4 regions of the Variovorax sp. DAIF25 genome follow, and region 1 is predicted to be linked to each of the others. Evidence: predicted binding sites of a transcription regulator. Region 1 holds the regulator's gene; each other region holds the start of a gene.
The links. Region 1 encodes sigma-54, which starts transcription at its own class of promoters, with help from an activator protein. Its sites were predicted from a motif close to TGGCANGNAANCTGCTTT; they were not measured.
Positions count from the first base shown of each region.

Region 2: R0232_RS22535 (DUF2126 domain-containing protein) is a predicted target of sigma-54. The motif match lies at 2,230-2,247, and genes of this name have one in related genera.
Region 3: R0232_RS22495 (circularly permuted type 2 ATP-grasp protein) is a predicted target of sigma-54. The motif match lies at 1,085-1,102, and genes of this name have one in related genera.
Region 4: glnA (type I glutamate--ammonia ligase) is a predicted target of sigma-54. The motif match lies at 1,731-1,748, and genes of this name have one in related genera.

Region 1 covers NZ_CP136636.1:752,555-756,671, reverse strand. Annotated here, with positions in the region: gene R0232_RS03545 (phospholipase D family protein) at 1-956, opposite strand, end outside; gene R0232_RS03540 (RNA polymerase factor sigma-54) at 967-2,556, opposite strand; gene lptB (LPS export ABC transporter ATP-binding protein) at 2,587-3,381, opposite strand; gene lptA (lipopolysaccharide transport periplasmic protein LptA) at 3,378-4,100, opposite strand.
Region 2 covers NZ_CP136636.1:4,896,698-4,900,814, reverse strand. Annotated here, with positions in the region: gene R0232_RS22535 (DUF2126 domain-containing protein) at 1-2,155, opposite strand, end outside; gene R0232_RS22530 (DNA internalization-related competence protein ComEC/Rec2) at 2,277-4,117, shown strand, end outside.
Region 3 covers NZ_CP136636.1:4,888,136-4,892,252, forward strand. Annotated here, with positions in the region: gene R0232_RS22495 (circularly permuted type 2 ATP-grasp protein) at 1-1,056, opposite strand, end outside; gene R0232_RS22500 (oxepin-CoA hydrolase, alternative type) at 1,159-2,004, opposite strand; gene R0232_RS22505 (acetate--CoA ligase family protein) at 2,207-4,117, opposite strand, start outside.
Region 4 covers NZ_CP136636.1:2,380,391-2,384,507, reverse strand. Annotated here, with positions in the region: gene R0232_RS10885 (hypothetical protein) at 1-121, opposite strand, end outside; gene glnA (type I glutamate--ammonia ligase) at 269-1,684, opposite strand; gene R0232_RS10875 (competence/damage-inducible protein A) at 1,832-2,632, opposite strand; gene R0232_RS10870 (EI24 domain-containing protein) at 2,629-3,510, opposite strand; gene R0232_RS10865 (sterol desaturase family protein) at 3,633-4,117, opposite strand, start outside.

The DNA of each region.
Region 1 (4,117 bases):
GGCACGCCGCCGTACGAGGCGGTCTTGCCGATCACGCGGTCGGGCGAATCGGCGTAGGCCTCGGCCGTGGTCCAGATCAGGCCGAGCCGGCCGGCGTCGAGGTCCTCGGCGATCGGGCCGTAGCCCAGCAGGTCGTTGGGCGCGGGCTTCGGCGGCGGCGGCGTGGTGTCGGGGCCGGTGGCGGCCTCGAAGCGGCGCTGCAGTTCGTCGTTCGGCAGCGTGCTCGCCACCACCGACTCGACGGGCCGCACGTAGGGGCTGTTCCAGTACTGGTCGAACAGGCTGCCCAGGCGCGGGATCAGCGCGCCCGTCACGAAGGTGTCGAGGTCGATGAAGTTCTCGCCCGCGGTGCGCCGGAAGTACTGGTTGCCGATGTTGCGCCCGCCCGCCACGGCCATCGCGCCGTCGGCGATGAACAGCTTGTTGTGCATGCGCCGGTTGACGCGGCTGAAGTCGAACAGCGAGGCGGTGAAGCGCGCGAGCAGGCTGCCGCGGCCGGCCGGGAAGGGGTTGAACAGGCGCAGCTCGACATTGGGCGTGGCCGCGAAGCCGCGCAGCAGCTCGTCCTCGCCCGCGGTGTAGAGGTCGTCCATCAGCACGCGCACCCGCACGCCGCGCTGCGCGGCATCGCGCAGGGTGCGCAGCAGGTAGCGGCCGGTCTCGTCGTTCTCGATCTGGTAGTACTGGACGTCGAGCGTGCGCTGGGCGCGGCGCGCGAGCTGGATGCGGGTGTCGAAGGCGAAGTCGCCGCCGGGCATGAGGCGAAAGCCGCTGAGGTCGGGGTCGGGCTGTGCGGCCAGCGCGATGCGCCCGAGCGCAGTGTCCTTCGACACGGCGATGGCCTTGGTGGGCGTGCGCGGGGCCTCGTCGGGCAGCGAGGCGCAACCGGCGGCCAACAGCGCGGCCGCGATGGCGAACACCCAGGGCCCACAGCGCGACAGCAGGCGTCGGGCCATCGGCGGCTTTCTACAGGGCCTTGCGCAGGTTGGCGGGCGCGATGCGCAGCGCCTCGCGGTACTTGGCGACGGTGCGGCGCGCGCACTCGATGCCCTGCTCCTTGAGCATCTCGGAGATCTGGCTGTCCGACAGCGGCTTCTTCACGCTCTCCGAACCGACGAACTGCTTGATCAGCGCGCGCACCGCGGTGCTCGAGGCATTGCCGCCGGTCTCGGTGCCCAGCGCCGAGCCGAAGAAGTACTTGAGCTCGACCGTGCCGAAGGGCGTGGACATGTACTTCGCGGTGGTCACGCGCGAGATGGTGGATTCGTGCAGCCCGAGCTCGTCGGCGATCTCGCGCAGCACCAGCGGGCGCATCGCGAGCTCGCCGTGCACGAAGTAGCTCTTCTGCCGCTCGACGATGGCGTTGCTCACGCGCAGGATGGTGTCGAAGCGCTGCTGGATGTTCTTGATGAACCAGCGCGCCTCCTGCAGCCGCTGCGACAGCGCCTGGCTGCCCTCGCCCTTGTGCGACTTGAGCGCGCCGGCATAGATGTCGTGCACGCGCAGCCGCGGCATCACCTCGGGGTTGAGCATGACGCGGAACTTCACGTTGGTGCCGCGGCCGGTCTTGGTGACGATCACGTCGGGAATGACGATGTTGCGCTCGACATCGACGAAGCGGCGGCCCGGCTTGGGTTCGAGCCGCGCGATGACCTGCAGCGCCGAGCGCACCAGTTCCTCGTTGGTACGCGTGAGCGTGGCGAGGCGCTTGAAGTCGCGCCGCGCGAGCAGCTCCATCGGCTGCTTGCAGATGGCGAGCGCGGTCTTGCGCACCAGCTCCTCGTCCTCGGTTTCGTCTTCGTCGGCCAGCGCGCGCAGCTGGATCGCGAGGCATTCGCCGAGGTCGCGCGCGCCCACGCCCGCGGGCTCCAGGCTCTGCAGCAAGCCCAGCGCGACCTGGAAGTGGTGCACCAGTTCGTCGAACTGGTCGTTGTCGTCGCCCGCGAGGCCCGAGGCCAGCGCCGGCAGCGAATCCTCGAGGTAGCCGTCGTCGTTGAGCGACTCGATCAAAAAGCGCAGCGCGGCGCTGTCGTTCTCGTTGAGCCGCAGGCTCAGCGCCTGGCGGTGCAGGAAGGACTGCAGCGATTCCTGGCTGCGCGCGAGCTCGGTGGCATCGGCGCGCTCGTCGTCGCCGGTGCTGCTGTTGTTGCGCGCGGGCGCGTCGCTGCCCCATTCGCTGTCGTCGGGCGCCATGTCGACGGTGCCGTCGCCTTCCCAGTCGGGCTCGCGCTCGGGCGAGTCGAGGGCCGGCTCGGCCTCGGACGACGAGGCGGTCTCGGTGGACGTGGTCGAGGTCGAAGGCGCGGCGCTCGCGTAGTCGCTCTCGGCTTCGCGCTCGGTGTCCTCGCGCGGCGCGGGCGTGTCGGCGGCGTCGAGGCCGAACTCCTCGCGCGCGGCTTCCTCGGCGGTGCGCTCGAGGAAGGGGTTCTCGTCGAGCATCTGCTCGACCTCCTGGCTCAGTTCGAGCGTGGAGAGCTGCAGCAGCCGGATCGACTGCTGCAGCTGAGGCGTCAGCGCGAGATGCTGCGAAACGCGCAGCGACAAGCCTTGTTTCATGCCCTCAGGAAATGACTTGCACGAGGGTCATCACATGCGGAAGTGCTCGCCCAGGTAGACCCGGCGCACTTCGGCGTTGTCGACGATCTCCGAGGGCGTGCCCTGTGCCAGCACATGGCCGTCGCTGATGATGAAGGCGTGGTCGCAGATGCCCAGCGTCTCGCGCACGTTGTGGTCGGTGATCAGCACGCCGATGCCGCGTTCCTTCAGGAAGCTGATGATGCGCTGGATCTCGATCACCGCGATCGGGTCGATGCCGGCGAAGGGCTCGTCGAGCAGGATGAAGCGCGGCTGGGTGGCCAGCGCGCGCGCGATCTCGACGCGGCGGCGTTCGCCGCCCGACAGCGCGAGCGCGGGCGAATCGCGCAGGTGGTCGACGCGCAGGTCGGCCAGCAGCTCCGACAGGCGCTCTTCCATGCGCTGCTTCGACAGCGCCTGCGGCCGGCCGTTGGCATCGGGCTCGCGCTGCAGCTCGAGCACCGCGCGCACGTTCTCCTCGACCGTGAGCTTGCGGAAGATCGAGGCTTCCTGCGGCAGGTAGCTCAGGCCCATGCGCGCGCGGCGGTGGATCGGCATGTGGGCGATCGGCTCGCCGTCGATGGAGATCTCGCCCGCGTCGGCGCGCACCAGCCCGACGATCATGTAGAACGAGGTGGTCTTGCCGGCGCCGTTGGGGCCGAGCAGTCCGACCACTTCGCCCTTCTGCACGTCGAGCGAGACGTCCTTGACCACCTTGCGGCTGCCATAGCTCTTCTGCAGGCCGCGCGCGACGAGGCGGCTGCCCGGCACGCCGTTGGCTTCCTGGGTTCCGGCGGCTTCGATCACTTGCGTTCTTCCCCTTCGCCGCTCAGCGTGGTGGTGGAGCGCAGTCCGGCGCCCGGTGCCGGCGTGGGCGCCGGGGCCGCGGGACGGCGCGTGGCCGGGGCCGAGGCGCCGGGCGCACCCGGTGCGGCGGGCGCGGCCGACTTCGGCGTGAGGATGGCCTTGACGCGGCCACCGCCGCCCGGCGCCGACACGCCGGCGTTGGGCGGCACGGTCGAGCCGTTGACGGTGTAGGTGTCGTTGCTCTGGTCGTAGACGATCAGCGCGCCGCTGCTCTCGTCGTTGGGCGTGGCGCCGACCAGGCGGCGCATGACGGCGCGGCGGATGAACTTGACGTTGTCGGCGCGGCTGTCGTACTCGATGACCTCGGACTCGCCCTCGATCCACTCGTCGCCGTTGCCGTTGCGCTTCTGCTTGTAATAGGCGAGCTTGCCGGGCGCCGCGGTGACCACGCCGTACTGGTAGCCCTCGGGGTCCTGGCGCACGTCGATGCGCGCGCCGCGGATGATGATGGTGCCCTTGGTGACCACCACGTTGCCGGTGAAGACGCTGGTCTGCTTGAGATCGTCGTAGCGCATCGAATCGGATTCGATGTTCATCGGCTTGGTCCGGTCGGCCGTTTCGGCCAGGGCGGCGGCGGCGGAGCCGGCCAGCAGCAGCGCGGCCAGCACGAGGCGACCGGTGCGGCGAAGGGAGGAGGTGGGGTGAGAGTGCGATGTCATAGAGGCACGAAACTTGC
Region 2 (4,117 bases), 3.2 Mb from region 1:
CGCCGAGCTCGCGCGCGGTGGCTTCGACGGCGGCGACCAGGTCGAGGTAGTCCTCGAGGCGCGCCAGCGGCGGCATGAAGACGTAGAGCACGCCCGAGGCGCTGCCCTTCTTCTCGGCCGCCGGGCCGTTGGCGCGGCGCGGGTCGCGCACCTCGACGCACAGCGCGGTGCGCGTGACCCAGTGGGCCGATTCGCCGCGCAGCGGCTGGCGCGTGGCGGAGACGCGCGCGGGATCGCCGGCATCGCCATCGGCCCCGTCACCTGTGTGGCCGGCATCGCCCTGGCCCGGCTTGCCGTCGAGTCCTTCGCCGGTGCCCGGCCCCTGCATGCGCAGCGTGGCGGGCACGGCCGCGGGCGTGCCGAAGGCATAGGGCACGGCGCCCAGGTCGGCACCGGTGCCGCCGGTCGCGCCCACGGTGTAGCGCGCGCGGTAGTCGGCCGCGCTCGGCAGCGCGCCGCGCGCCGCGGTCGGGTCGCGCTCGATCAGGTAGGGGTAGTCGCCCTTGCTGGCCCAGGGTTGCGAATCGAGCGGCAGGCGGTAGCCCATCGGCGAATCGCCGGGGATCAGGTAGAGGCGGTCGTCGCGCAGGAACCAGGGGCCGGTCTTCCAGGCCGGGCCCTCGAGCGCGGGCGCGTCGCGGTTCGCGTTGCCGGGCTCGATCGGCAGCATGTAGCCGATCACCGCGTCGAGCTTCTGCGTGAACACGCGGCGCAGGCGCACGCGTTCGAGTTCGTCGTCGAGCTTCGAGTCGAAGGGGTCGACGTTGACCGGCAGGCGGCGTTCGCGCCACAGGTAGTAGTAGATGTCCTCGAAGCCCGGCTGCACGTAGCGATCGGTCAGGCCGAGCTTGCGCGCCAGCAGGCTGGTGAAGCGGCGCGCGTCCTCGCTGGTGTAGTGGGTCGGGAAGCGTTCGTCGGCGAACAGCTCGGGGTCGTGCCACAGCGTCTGGCCGTCGGCGCGCCAGAAGATCGACAGCGCCCAGCGCGGCAGCTGCTCGCCCGGGTACCACTTGCCCTGGCCGAAATGCAGGAAGCCGCCCTGGCCGTACTCGGCGCGCAGCTTGTGGACCAGCTCGGTGGCGTAGCCGCGCTTGGTGGGGCCGAGCGCGTCGGTGTTCCACTCGGGCGCGTCGCGGTCGCTGGTGGCCACGTAGGTGGGCTCGCCGCCCATCGTGAGGCGCACGTCGCCGGCCTGCAGCCGCGCGTCGACCGCGTCGCCCAGGGTCAGCACCTCGGCCCACTGCTCCTCGGTGTAGGGCTTGGTCACGCGCGGCGATTCGTAGATGCGCGTGACCTTCATGTCATGGCCGAACTCGACCTTCGACTCGTCGACGCCACCCTCGATGGGCGCGGCGCTCGAGGGCGTGGGCGTACAGGCCAGCGGGATGTGGCCCTCGCCGGCCAGCAGGCCCGAGGTGGCATCGAGGCCGATCCATCCGGCGCCCGGCAGGAACACCTCGCACCAGGCGTGCAGGTCGGTGAAGTCGACCGTGGTGCCGCTCGGGCCGTCGAGCGCCTTCACGTCGGGCGTGAGCTGGATCAGGTAGCCCGAGACGAAGCGCGCGGCCAGGCCGCAGTGGCGCAGCAGCTGCACCAGCAGCCAGCCCGAGTCGCGGCAGGAGCCGCTGCCGTTGGTGAGCGTTTCTTCCGGCGTCTGCACGCCGGGCTCCATGCGGATCAGGTAGTTGACGTCCTGCTGCACCTGCTGGTTGATGCCGACCAGGAAGTCGATGGTGCGCTGTTCCTTGCGGTCGATCTTGTCGAGGTAGGCCGCGAGCAGCGGCGTGGGCTCCTCGGTGACGAGATAGGGCGCGAGTTCCTCGGCCTGCGAGGGCGTGTAGGCGAACGGAAAGTTCTCGGCCTGCGGCTCGAGGAAGAAGTCGAAGGGGTTGTAGACCGCCATCTCGACCACGAGGTCGACCGTGACCTTGAACTCGCGCGTCTTCTCGGGGAACACGAGCCGCGCCTGGTAGTTGGCGAACGGGTCCTGCATCCAGTTGACGAAGTGATCCGCGGGTTCGACGCGCAGCGAGTACGAGATGACGTTGCTGCGGCAATGCGGTGCCGGGCGCAGCCGGACGACCTGCGGGCCGAGTTGCACCAGGCGGTCGTATTTGTAGTGGGTGACGTGGTGGAGCGCGGCGTGGATGGACATGCGTTTTTGTGTGCAGTACTGGCAGATTGCATCGAAAAGATGTCTCTGGTGAGACGCATACTAGCCCAGAAGACAAAGCAATTAGCGCGCCACGGAGCGTCGTTGGGGGAGGGTTTGCATCATGGTCGCCAAGGGTGTGCGAGACGCATCCGATGCCGTCTTGCGCGCGCGCTGCGCGTTCGTCGCGCTCGCGGCGGCGCTCGCGGGCGTGGCGCTGCAACTGCGGCAGCCGGTGCTGTGGGACGGCATGGCTTACGCGGGCGGACTGCTCGCGGGCATCGCAGGTCTCATCGGGGTTTGGCGCATGCCGCGGCATGCGCGAGTCGCCTGGGTCTGCGCCGCGCTGGCCGGTGCGGCGATCGGCGCGGGGCTCGCGGGCGCACGGGCCACGGTCTATGCGGCGGGTGCGCTCGATCCCGCGCTCGAGGGGCGCGACCTGCAGCTCATGGGCGTGGTGTCGCAGATGCCGCAGCGCGGCGAGGCTGGAACGCGCTTCCGTTTTGCCGTCGAGTCCGCGCGCTGGGCGGACCCTGCCATGGCCGGATCGCCCGCGGTGCCCGACCGCATCGCGCTCGGCTGGTATGCCGAAGGCGGCAGCCTCTGGAACGGCCCGGCCGATGCGTCCGCACCGACGCTCCTGCCCGAGAGCCCGGTGCATGCGGGCGAGCGCTGGCGCCTGACCGTGCGCCTCAAGGCGCCGCATGGCCAGCGCAACCCGCATGGCTTCGACAGCGAGCTGTGGATGTGGGAGCAGGGCCTGCGTGCCAGCGGCCATGTGCGCCTCGGCGCGCGCGACGAGGCGCCCGCGCGGCTGGGCCTCACGGGGCGGCACCCGATCGAGCGCGCGCGCGAGGCCGTGCGCGATGCCATCTTCGCGCGCGTGGCCGAGCGCTTTGCCGCGGGCGTGATCGCCGCGCTGGTCACGGGCGACCAGGGCGCGATCGACCGCGAGGGCTGGGACGTCTTCCGCGCCACCGGCGTGGCCCACCTGATGTCGATCTCGGGCCTGCACGTGACCTTGTTCGCATGGCTTGCCGCGCATGTCGTCGGCGCGCTCTGGCGCCGCAGCCCGCGGCTGATGCTGCGCCTGCCGGCACAGCGCGCGGCGCTCGCGGGCGGCGTGCTGCTGGCCACGCTCTATGCGCTGTTCAGCGGCTGGGGCGTGCCATCGCAGCGCACGGTCTGGATGCTCGCGACCGTCGCGCTGCTGCGCCTCACGGGGCGGCGCTGGCCCTGGCCGCACGGCTGGCTGCTGACCGCGGCGGTGGTGGTCGCGCTCGATCCCTGGGCCCTGACGCAGGCCGGCTTCTGGCTCAGCTTCGTCGCGGTGGGCGTGCTGTTCGCCACCGACGCGGGCTGGCCCGGCGACACGCGCCCGGGCCTGCGCGCACGGCTGTGGCGGCTGCTGCGCGAGCAATGGACGATCACGCTGGCGCTCACGCCCTTGAGCCTGCTGCTGTTCCAGCAGGTGTCGCTGGTCGGGCTGGTGGCGAATCTGGTCGCGATTCCCTGGGTCACGCTGGTGATCACGCCGCTGGCGATGCTCGGCACCGTCGCCGCGCCGCTGTGGGACCTCGCGGCACGCGCGGTGCAGGGGCTCGGGCTGCTGCTGTCATGGCTCGCGGCGCTGCCGTTCGCCAGCGTCTCGATGGCCGCGCCGCCGGCATGGCTGGCGGCCTGCGGCGTGGCGGGCGGCGTGCTGGTCGCGATGCGGCTGCCGTGGTCGCTGCGCGCGCTGGGCCTGCCGCTGCTGCTGCCGGTGCTGCTGTGGCAGCCGCCGCGTCCCGCCGTCGGCGAGTTCGAACTGCTCGCGGCCGACGTCGGCCAGGGCAACGCGGTGCTGGTGCGCACCGCGACCCACAGCCTGCTCTACGACAGCGGCCCGCGCTACAGCCTCGAGAGCGACGCCGGCCACCGCGTGCTGGTGCCGCTGCTGCGCGCCCTCGGCGAGCGGCTCGACCT
Region 3 (4,117 bases), 3.2 Mb from region 1:
CGGCACGTTCTTGAGGATCGGCTGCTCGCCGAGGTAGAACTCGATCATCTTCGGCACGTACGGATAGATCGACTTGTCGTCGGCCACGCCGGTGCCCACGGCATTGCAGATCACGACGTTGCCGTCGCGGTAGGCGCGCATCAGGCCCGCGCAGCCGAGCGTGGAACTCGGGCGGAACACCTCGGGGTCGAGGAAGTCGTCGTCGACGCGGCGGTAGATCACGTCGACGCGCTTCGGTCCGCGCGTGGTGCGCATGTAGACGAAGTTGTCGCGCACGAACAGGTCCTGCCCCTCGACCAGCTCGACGCCCATCTGCTGCGCGAGGAAGGCGTGCTCGAAGTAGGCGCTGTTGTACATGCCGGGCGTGAGCACCACCACCGTGGGCTCGGCCGTCGCGGCCGGCGCGCTGGCGCGCAGGGTCTCGAGCAGCAGGTCGGGGTAGTGCGCCACCGGCGCGATGCGGTTCTGGTTGAACAGCTCGGGGAACAGCCGCATCATCATCTTGCGGTTCTCGAGCATGTAGCTCACGCCGCTGGGCACGCGCAGGTTGTCCTCGAGCACGTAGTACTCGCCGTTGCCGCTGGCGTCGGGCGCGCGCACGATGTCGATGCCCGAGATGTTCGAGTAGACGTTGTGCGGCACGCTCACGCCCATCATCTCGGGGCGGAACTGGGCGTTGTTGAGGATCTGCTCGGCCGGGATGATGCCGGCCTTGATGATTTCCTGGTCGTGGTAGACGTCATGCAGGAAGCGGTTGAGCGCCGTGACGCGCTGTACCAGCCCCTTCTCCATGCTGTCCCACTCGTGCGCCGGAATGATCCGGGGCAGCAGGTCGAACGGGATCAGCCGCTCGGTGCCCGAGCCGTCCTCGTCCTTGGCGCCGTACACGGCGAAGGTGATACCGACCCGGCGGAAGATCATTTCCGCCTCTTCGCGCCGCGAACGCATCACCTCGCCGGGTTGCTTCGCTAGCCATTGGTCGTATCGCTTGTAGTGCTGCCGGATCGCGGCTCCCGCATAGGGGAGCTGCTCATACATCTCGTCGAATTTGTGCATGGAACGACCAATCTCCTTGAGCCATAGCTTAGCAAGTTCGAGGCCAGTAGAACCCCTGATGCCAAGCCCGGGAAGGCGGCGGTCGAAATTTTTTTCGCGCCTTCAGAGCACCGGGGCCTCGCCGGCGACGCGCTCGCGGCGCGGCGAGAGAAAGGCCTTGATGCGCTCCGCGCTCTCGTCGCCATAGAGGCTGGCGACGAAGAACTCGCGCTCGGCGTCGAGCTGTTCGCGCCGGCTGCGCCCGCGCGCCGCGTGCACGAGCTGCTTGATGCGCGCCTGCACCTCGAACGGGCCGCGCGCCAGCCGCTGCGCCCACTCGAGCGCCGCGGCGCAGGCCTCGCCGGGCGGCACCACCTTGTTGACCACGCCCCAGCCGTGCAGCCGCTGCGCCGTGCAGGGCGTGCCGTCGAGCAGCAGCTCGAGCGCGGCCTGCGGCGGCAGCGCGCGCGCCAGCGAATCGGTGGCGCCGCCGTCGGGCGTCAGGCCCATGGTCACGAAGGAGGTGGCGAACTTCGCGTCCTCGGCCGCCACGATCAGGTCGCAGGCCAGGGCCAGCGAGAAGCCGCCTCCGGCCGCCGCGCCCTCGACCGCGGCGATGACCGGCTGCGGCGCCGCCTCGATCGCGTGGATCCAGTCGTGCAGCGCCGCCAGGTGCTCGTGCTGCTCGGCGGCCGGCAGCCGGCGCTGGCGGGCCAGCCGGCGCAGGTCGCCGCCGCCGCTGAAGTGATCGCCCTCCCCGCACAGCACGATGGCGCGCACCGTGCGAAAGCCCGCGGCGTCGCGCATGGCCTTGGCCGCGGCGCGGTAGACCGCGGGGCTGAGCGCGTTGCGCACGCCGGGATTGCTGAGCGTCAGCACCAGCACCGGGCCGTCGCGGTGCGTCTTGAGCCGCGCGGCGGAGCTGGTGCCGGCATGGCTGCTGGTGATGGCCGGAGCGGCGCCCGTCATGGCGCGGCTCCGGGAAAAGGACGTGGAACGTCCTCGCGCCTGTGCGGTTGCATGCGACTTCCCCCTGTTTGTTTCAGGGCCTGTTAACGCTATGCAATGGGTCGCCTTGCATAGTGTTAACAGGCCCTGGTTCGCTACAACGGATGGGACGCCACCGGCAGCGACTTGGCAAGGGCTTGTTCGCGTGCTTTTAACAACTAGTTCACGATTTCAACTCCACCGACCGCTCGACCAGCGCATCGACCACCAGCGCGCCCTCGCCGCGCGCGCCCACCATCACCGGATTCACGTCGATCGAAGCGATGCGCCCGGGCGCCGCGGCCAGCAGCCGGCCGACGGCGACCGCGATGTCGGCCAGCGCATCGACGTCGAGCGGCGGCTCGCCGCGCACGCCCTCGAGCAGCGGCGCGATGCGCAGCGTCTTCAGCGCCGCCTTCACGTCCGCCGCGGCGAAGGGCGGCAGCAGCACCGCCACGTCCTGCAGCGCCTCGACGTACTTGCCGCCGTCGCCCACCACGACGACCGGGCCGAACACCGGGTCGTGGCGCGCGCCGACCATGCATTCGTGCCGCCCCTTGCGCATGGCCGCGACGATCACGCCCTCGCGTGCCGCGCCGAGTTCGGCCAGCCGGCGCCACTGGGTCTCGAACAGCGCGCCCGCCGCCTGCGCGCTGTCGACGCCCAGCGCCACCAGGCCGTGCTCGGACTTGTGCGGCACGTCGGCCGAGCAGGCCTTGACCACCGCCGGCCCGCCCACCGCGCCCCAGGCGTCGCGTGCCTCGTCGGCGCTGCGGCACAGCCGGTGCGCGACCACCGGCACGCCCTGCGCGGCCAGCAGCGCGAGGCTCTGCGCCTCGTTGAGAAAACGCCCCTCGCCGGGCGGCAGCACGGGCGCCGCGTCCTGCGGCCAGGGCACGTGCCGCTCGCGCATCAGCGCCGTGTGCGAGGCCAGCTGCGCCAGCACGCCCAGCGCCTCGGTCTCGTTGGCGAAGGTCGGGATGCCGCGCGCGCGGAACGGCGCTGCCACGCTGTCCTGCCAGGCGGCCACCACCACCGGCTTGCCGCTCGCGGCCTCGAAGGCCGCGGTGTCGGCCGCGAAGGCCTGCACGTCGTAGCCCGCGCCCGCCACCGGGATGTTGACGAAGAACAGGTCGGCCGCCGGGTCGCGCGCCAGCACGGGCAGCACGCCACCGAAGAGGCCGCTGTCCGACAGCAGCGCGGCCGTGACGTCGATCGGGTTGGTCGCGGTCGCGAAACCCGGCAGCCGCGCGGCCACCTCGCGCCGCGTCTCGGCCGAGAGCGGCGCCAGCGGCAGGCCGAAGGCCTCGGAGGCATCGGCGCCCATCACGCAGCTCGCGCCCGAGTTGCTGACCACCACCAGCCGCCGGCCCTCGGGCCGCCAGCCCTTGAGGTAGGCCTCGGCCGCGAGCGCCTGCGCATGCGGATCGCGCACGCGCCAGATGCCGTGGCGGTGGAAGAAGGCATCGACCGCGCGGTCCTCGTTGGCCAGCGAGCCGGTGTGCGAGGAGGCGGCGCGCTGGCCGCTCTCCGAGCGCCCGGCCTTCACCGCGACGATCGGCAGGTCGCGCTCGCGCGCATAGGCGGCGGTGCGCGCCAGCAGCTCGGGATGGGCGATGTTCTCGAGGTACAGCAGCAGCAGCTTCACCGCGGGATCGTGCGCCACCGCCCAGGCCAGCTCGGACACGCCCACGTCGGCCTCGTTGCCGGTGGCATGCACGTGGCGCACGCCCAGGCCGCGCCCGCGCAGCAGGCCGTAGGCCATCGCGCTCATGCCGCCGCTCTGGCTCACCACGCCGATCGGGCCGTCGGCCGGCGGCACCTCGAGGAACATGGTCGAGAAGCCCGCGATGGCGCCGGTGCCGAAGTTGGCCAGCCCCTGCGTGTTGGGGCCGTACAGCCGCATGCCGGCGGCACGGGCGCGCGCCGTCATGGCGCGCTGCACCTCGCGGCCCTCCTCGCCGGCCTCGCCGAAGCCCGAGGCGATGACCACCGCCGACTTCACGCCGCGCGCGGCGCAGTCGTCGACCGCGGCCACGGCCTTCTCGCCGCCCACGATCACCAGCGCCAGGTCGGGCACCTCGGGCAGCGCGGC
Region 4 (4,117 bases), 1.6 Mb from region 1:
GCTGCGCGACGGTGGCGTTGTTGGTGTATTCGTTCCCGCAACGCCAGACGCGCTCCTGGGCAAGCGCCGGCAGGGCGAACAGGGAAGCGGCCAGGAGGAGAAGTGGTGCGGCAGTCTTCATGGGATCTTGGGGACCTCGAGGGCCCGGGAGAGCGCGAAAAGGCGCATTTTCATGCAATTCGACGCCCCCGATGACAGGATGTTCCGGCCCCAATGAAAAGGACGGCCGAGGCCGTCCTTTCGTGTTACTCCGAGCGGGAAACCGCGATCAGAGCGAGTAGTACATGTCGAATTCGACCGGGTGCGTGGCCATGCGGAAGCGCGTGACTTCCTGCATCTTCAGGTCGATGTAGGCATCGATGTACGCATCGGTGAACACGCCGCCCTTGGTCAGGAAGGCACGGTCCTTGTCGAGGTACTCGAGGGCCTGGTCGAGGCTGTGGCAGACGGTCGGGATCAGCGCGTCTTCTTCCGGCGGCAGATGGTAGAGGTCCTTGCTCGCGGCTTCGCCCGGGTGGATCTTGTTTTCCACGCCGTCGAGGCCGGCCATCAGCAGCGCTGCGAAACCGAGGTACGGGTTCATCAGCGGATCGGGGAAGCGCGCTTCGACGCGGCGGCCCTTCGGGTTCGCCACGAACGGGATGCGGATCGAGGCCGAGCGGTTCTTGGCCGAGTAGGCCAGCTTCACCGGGGCTTCGAAGCCGGGCACCAGGCGCTTGTAGCTGTTGGTGCCGGGGTTCGTGATGGCGTTCAGGGCACGGGCGTGCTTGATGATGCCGCCGATGTAGTGCAGCGCGAAGTCCGACAGGCCTGCATAGCCGTCGCCGGCGAACAGGTTCTTGCCGTCCTTCCAGACCGACTGGTGCACGTGCATGCCCGAGCCGTTGTCGCCGACGATGGGCTTGGGCATGAAGGTGGCGGTCTTGCCGTAGGCGTGGGCCACGTTGTGGATCACGTACTTCTGCAGCTGGACCCAGTCAGCGCGCTGGATCAGCGTGCTGAACTTGGTGCCGAGTTCCATCTGGCCGGCGTTGGCCACTTCATGGTGATGCACTTCGACCGGGATGCCCAGCGATTCGAGCACCAGGCACATTTCCGAACGCATGTCCTGGAAGCTGTCGACCGGGGGAACCGGGAAGTAGCCGCCCTTGACCGCGGGACGGTGGCCGCTGTTGCCGTGCTCGTATTCCTTGTCGGTGTTCCACGAGGCTTCTTCGGAATCGATCTTCACGAAGCAGCCCGACATGTCGTTCTTCCAGCGCACGCCGTCGAACACGAAGAATTCGGGTTCCGGACCGAAGTAGGCCGTGTCGCCCAGGCCCGAGGCCTTCATGTAGGCTTCGGCGCGCTTGGCCAGCGAACGGGGATCGCGCTCGTACGGCTTGCCGTCGGTCGGGTCGATCACGTCGCAGGTCAGGATCATCGTGGTCTCTTCGAAGAAGGGATCGATGTTGGCGGTGTTCGGGTCGGGCATCAGCTGCATGTCCGACGCCTCGATCCCCTTCCAGCCGGCGATGGACGAGCCGTCGAACGCGTGGCCCGAGCTGAACTTGTCTTCATCGAAGTGCGACACGGGCACGGTCACGTGTTGTTCTTTACCGCGGGTGTCGGTGAAACGGAAGTCGACGAACTTGACCTCGTTTTCCTTCACGAGCTTCATGACGTCGGCGACGGTCTTTGCCATCAATTTCTCCTGAGTTGGATGGGTGGTTGGGAATACAGGGATGCGGGATGCAGTTTCTGTGCCATTGTCGCCTGCGATGAAGGGCCGGCGACGCGCACTTTGGCGGCCTGAAACACGGTCGAATTCACCAAATTGGTGCGATCAAAATCAACGCACCAATTCTGGGCCAAGTTGTGCATTAAAAGTGTGCAGGCCTTCGATGAGCTGGCCGTAGGCCGCGTCGAGCAGTTCCGGGTCGCCCTTGACGCCGAGCTCGATATGACGGCCGTACTGGGGGTGATCGACGCTCGGCAGGCTGAAAACCTTGATGCGCGCATGGCGCTCCTCGATCGCCTGCATCAGGGGCGTGAGGGTGGCTTCCATGGCACCGAAAACGATCACGGACTTCTCCAGGACCCGGGTCCGGACGAAAAGATCGGCATACCGGGCGTCGAGCACCGACTCGATCATCGGCCAGGCCATGACCGGGAAACCGGGCACGAAATGGACGTCGCCCACGCTGAAGCCCGGGATCTTGTTGTAGGGGTTGGCGATGATCCGGGCGCCCTCGGGAAACACGCCCATGTTGAGCCGGTGGATGTTGTCGGGCCGGTCGGGCTCGTAGGCCACGCCCTGCTCGCGCGCCGTGTCCTGCATGCGCTCGCGGATCAGCAGCTCGGCTTCGGGATGCAGCGCCAGCGGCACGCCCAGCGCCTTGGCGGCGCACTGGCGGGTGTGGTCGTCGGGCGTGGCGCCGATGCCGCCGGTCGAGAAGACGACGTCGCCCGAGGCGAAGGCGCGCGCCAGCGCGGCCGTGATGCGCTCGGGCACGTCGCCCACGTATTCGGCCCAGCCGAGCTGCAGGCCGCGCGCCGCGAGCAGCTCGATCACCTTGGGCATGTGCTTGTCGAGGCGCTTGCCCGAAAGGATCTCGTCGCCGACGACGATCAGGCCGAATTCACGGGTCATGGGGATTTCCATTGGGAGAGAACGGCCTGGTCGGCCTCGATGGCGGCGGCGTCGCCCGGGATGGCGGCCGCCGCGGCGGCCGCGCGCTGGCCACGCAGCTGCGCCAGCGCATCGAGGCAGTAGTGGCCGAACCACAGGGCCGAGAAGGCGAAGACCAGGGTGTAGATCCAGATCGCGAGCGGCACCAGCACGAAGAAGGCGGCCGCGAACAGCAGGCCCGAGGCCCAGACGATGCTCGGCGCCGCACCCAGGTAGCCGCAGAGCACGCCGATGCACAACAGCGGCAGCCGGTGCGCGCGCAGCAAGGTGGCGCGCTCCTCGGCGCTGGCATGCTCGGCCAGCGCGTCGAAGCTCATCACGCGGTAGGTGAGCCAGCCCCAGATCAATGGCGGCAGGATCAGCACCAGCGGGGGAATCAGCCACAGCGGCATCGACACCACCAGCGCGAGCAGCGCCAGCACGGTCAGGCCGATGGAGCGCGCCACGCTGCCGAAGAAGGAGGCGCCCTTCTTGCGCTCGAGCGAGGGAAAGCGGCGCTCGGCCACCAGCCGCGTGAGCGCCGGCGCCATGAAGCCCGCCACGATCAGGAGCGACAGCACCACGATCAGCGGCGTGGCCGCGAACACCACGGCGAGCGGCGCCAGCACCGAAGTGACGTCGCCCGAGAACAGCCGCCCGATCCAGCTCCAGAAGCTGGCCAGCAGCGGCCAGGATTCGAGCGCGCCGCGCGTCCAGGCGACCGCGGCGTCCCAGTAGAAGTAGCCGAAGACGGCGGCCAGCAGCACCATCAGGCCCAGTGGCACCAGCGACAGCACGATCACGCGCGGCAGCATGCAATAGGCCACCGCGCGCCAGAAGGAGTCGAGGAGCAGGCGCATCGGGCCGGAGGATAACCCGGCGCGCCCCGCGCGGCCGTGAAGCCAGAGCCGGCGGCCGGGCGATTCGCCGGTTCGCGCGCACGCCGCGCGCAGGTGAGGCAGCTGGAGCGGAGCCGCCGCGCTCAACCGCGGCCGACCATGCGCTTGAGCCCCAGCCACTGCTGGGCCCAGAAACCCTGGCCGTAGTCGCGCACCTTGCCTGCGGCATCGGGCTCGACCTGGTCGCGCACGCCGGTCGGGTCGTAGCGGTTCTCGAAGTTGGCGGTCCCGAACAGCATGTCCCACCAGGGCAGCAGCACGCCGAAGTTGTGGCCGCCGAGCGTGCTCTTGCCGTTCGACTCGTGGCCCAGCCCGATGCTGTGGTGCAGCCGGTGGAAGCGCGGGCTGATCCACAGCCGCTCGCCGAGGGCGCCGAAGCTCAGGCGCAGGTTGGCGTGCTGCAGGCTCTCGCTGAGCTGGGTGAAGGCGACGAAGGCGATGAACTGGCCGGGCGCCACGCCGATCAGCTGCGCCACGATCACGATCAGGGTGTCGTGCAGGATGTCGTCGAGCAGGTGGTTGCGGTCGTCGCTCCACATGGTCATCTGGCGCTGCGAGTGGTGCAGCG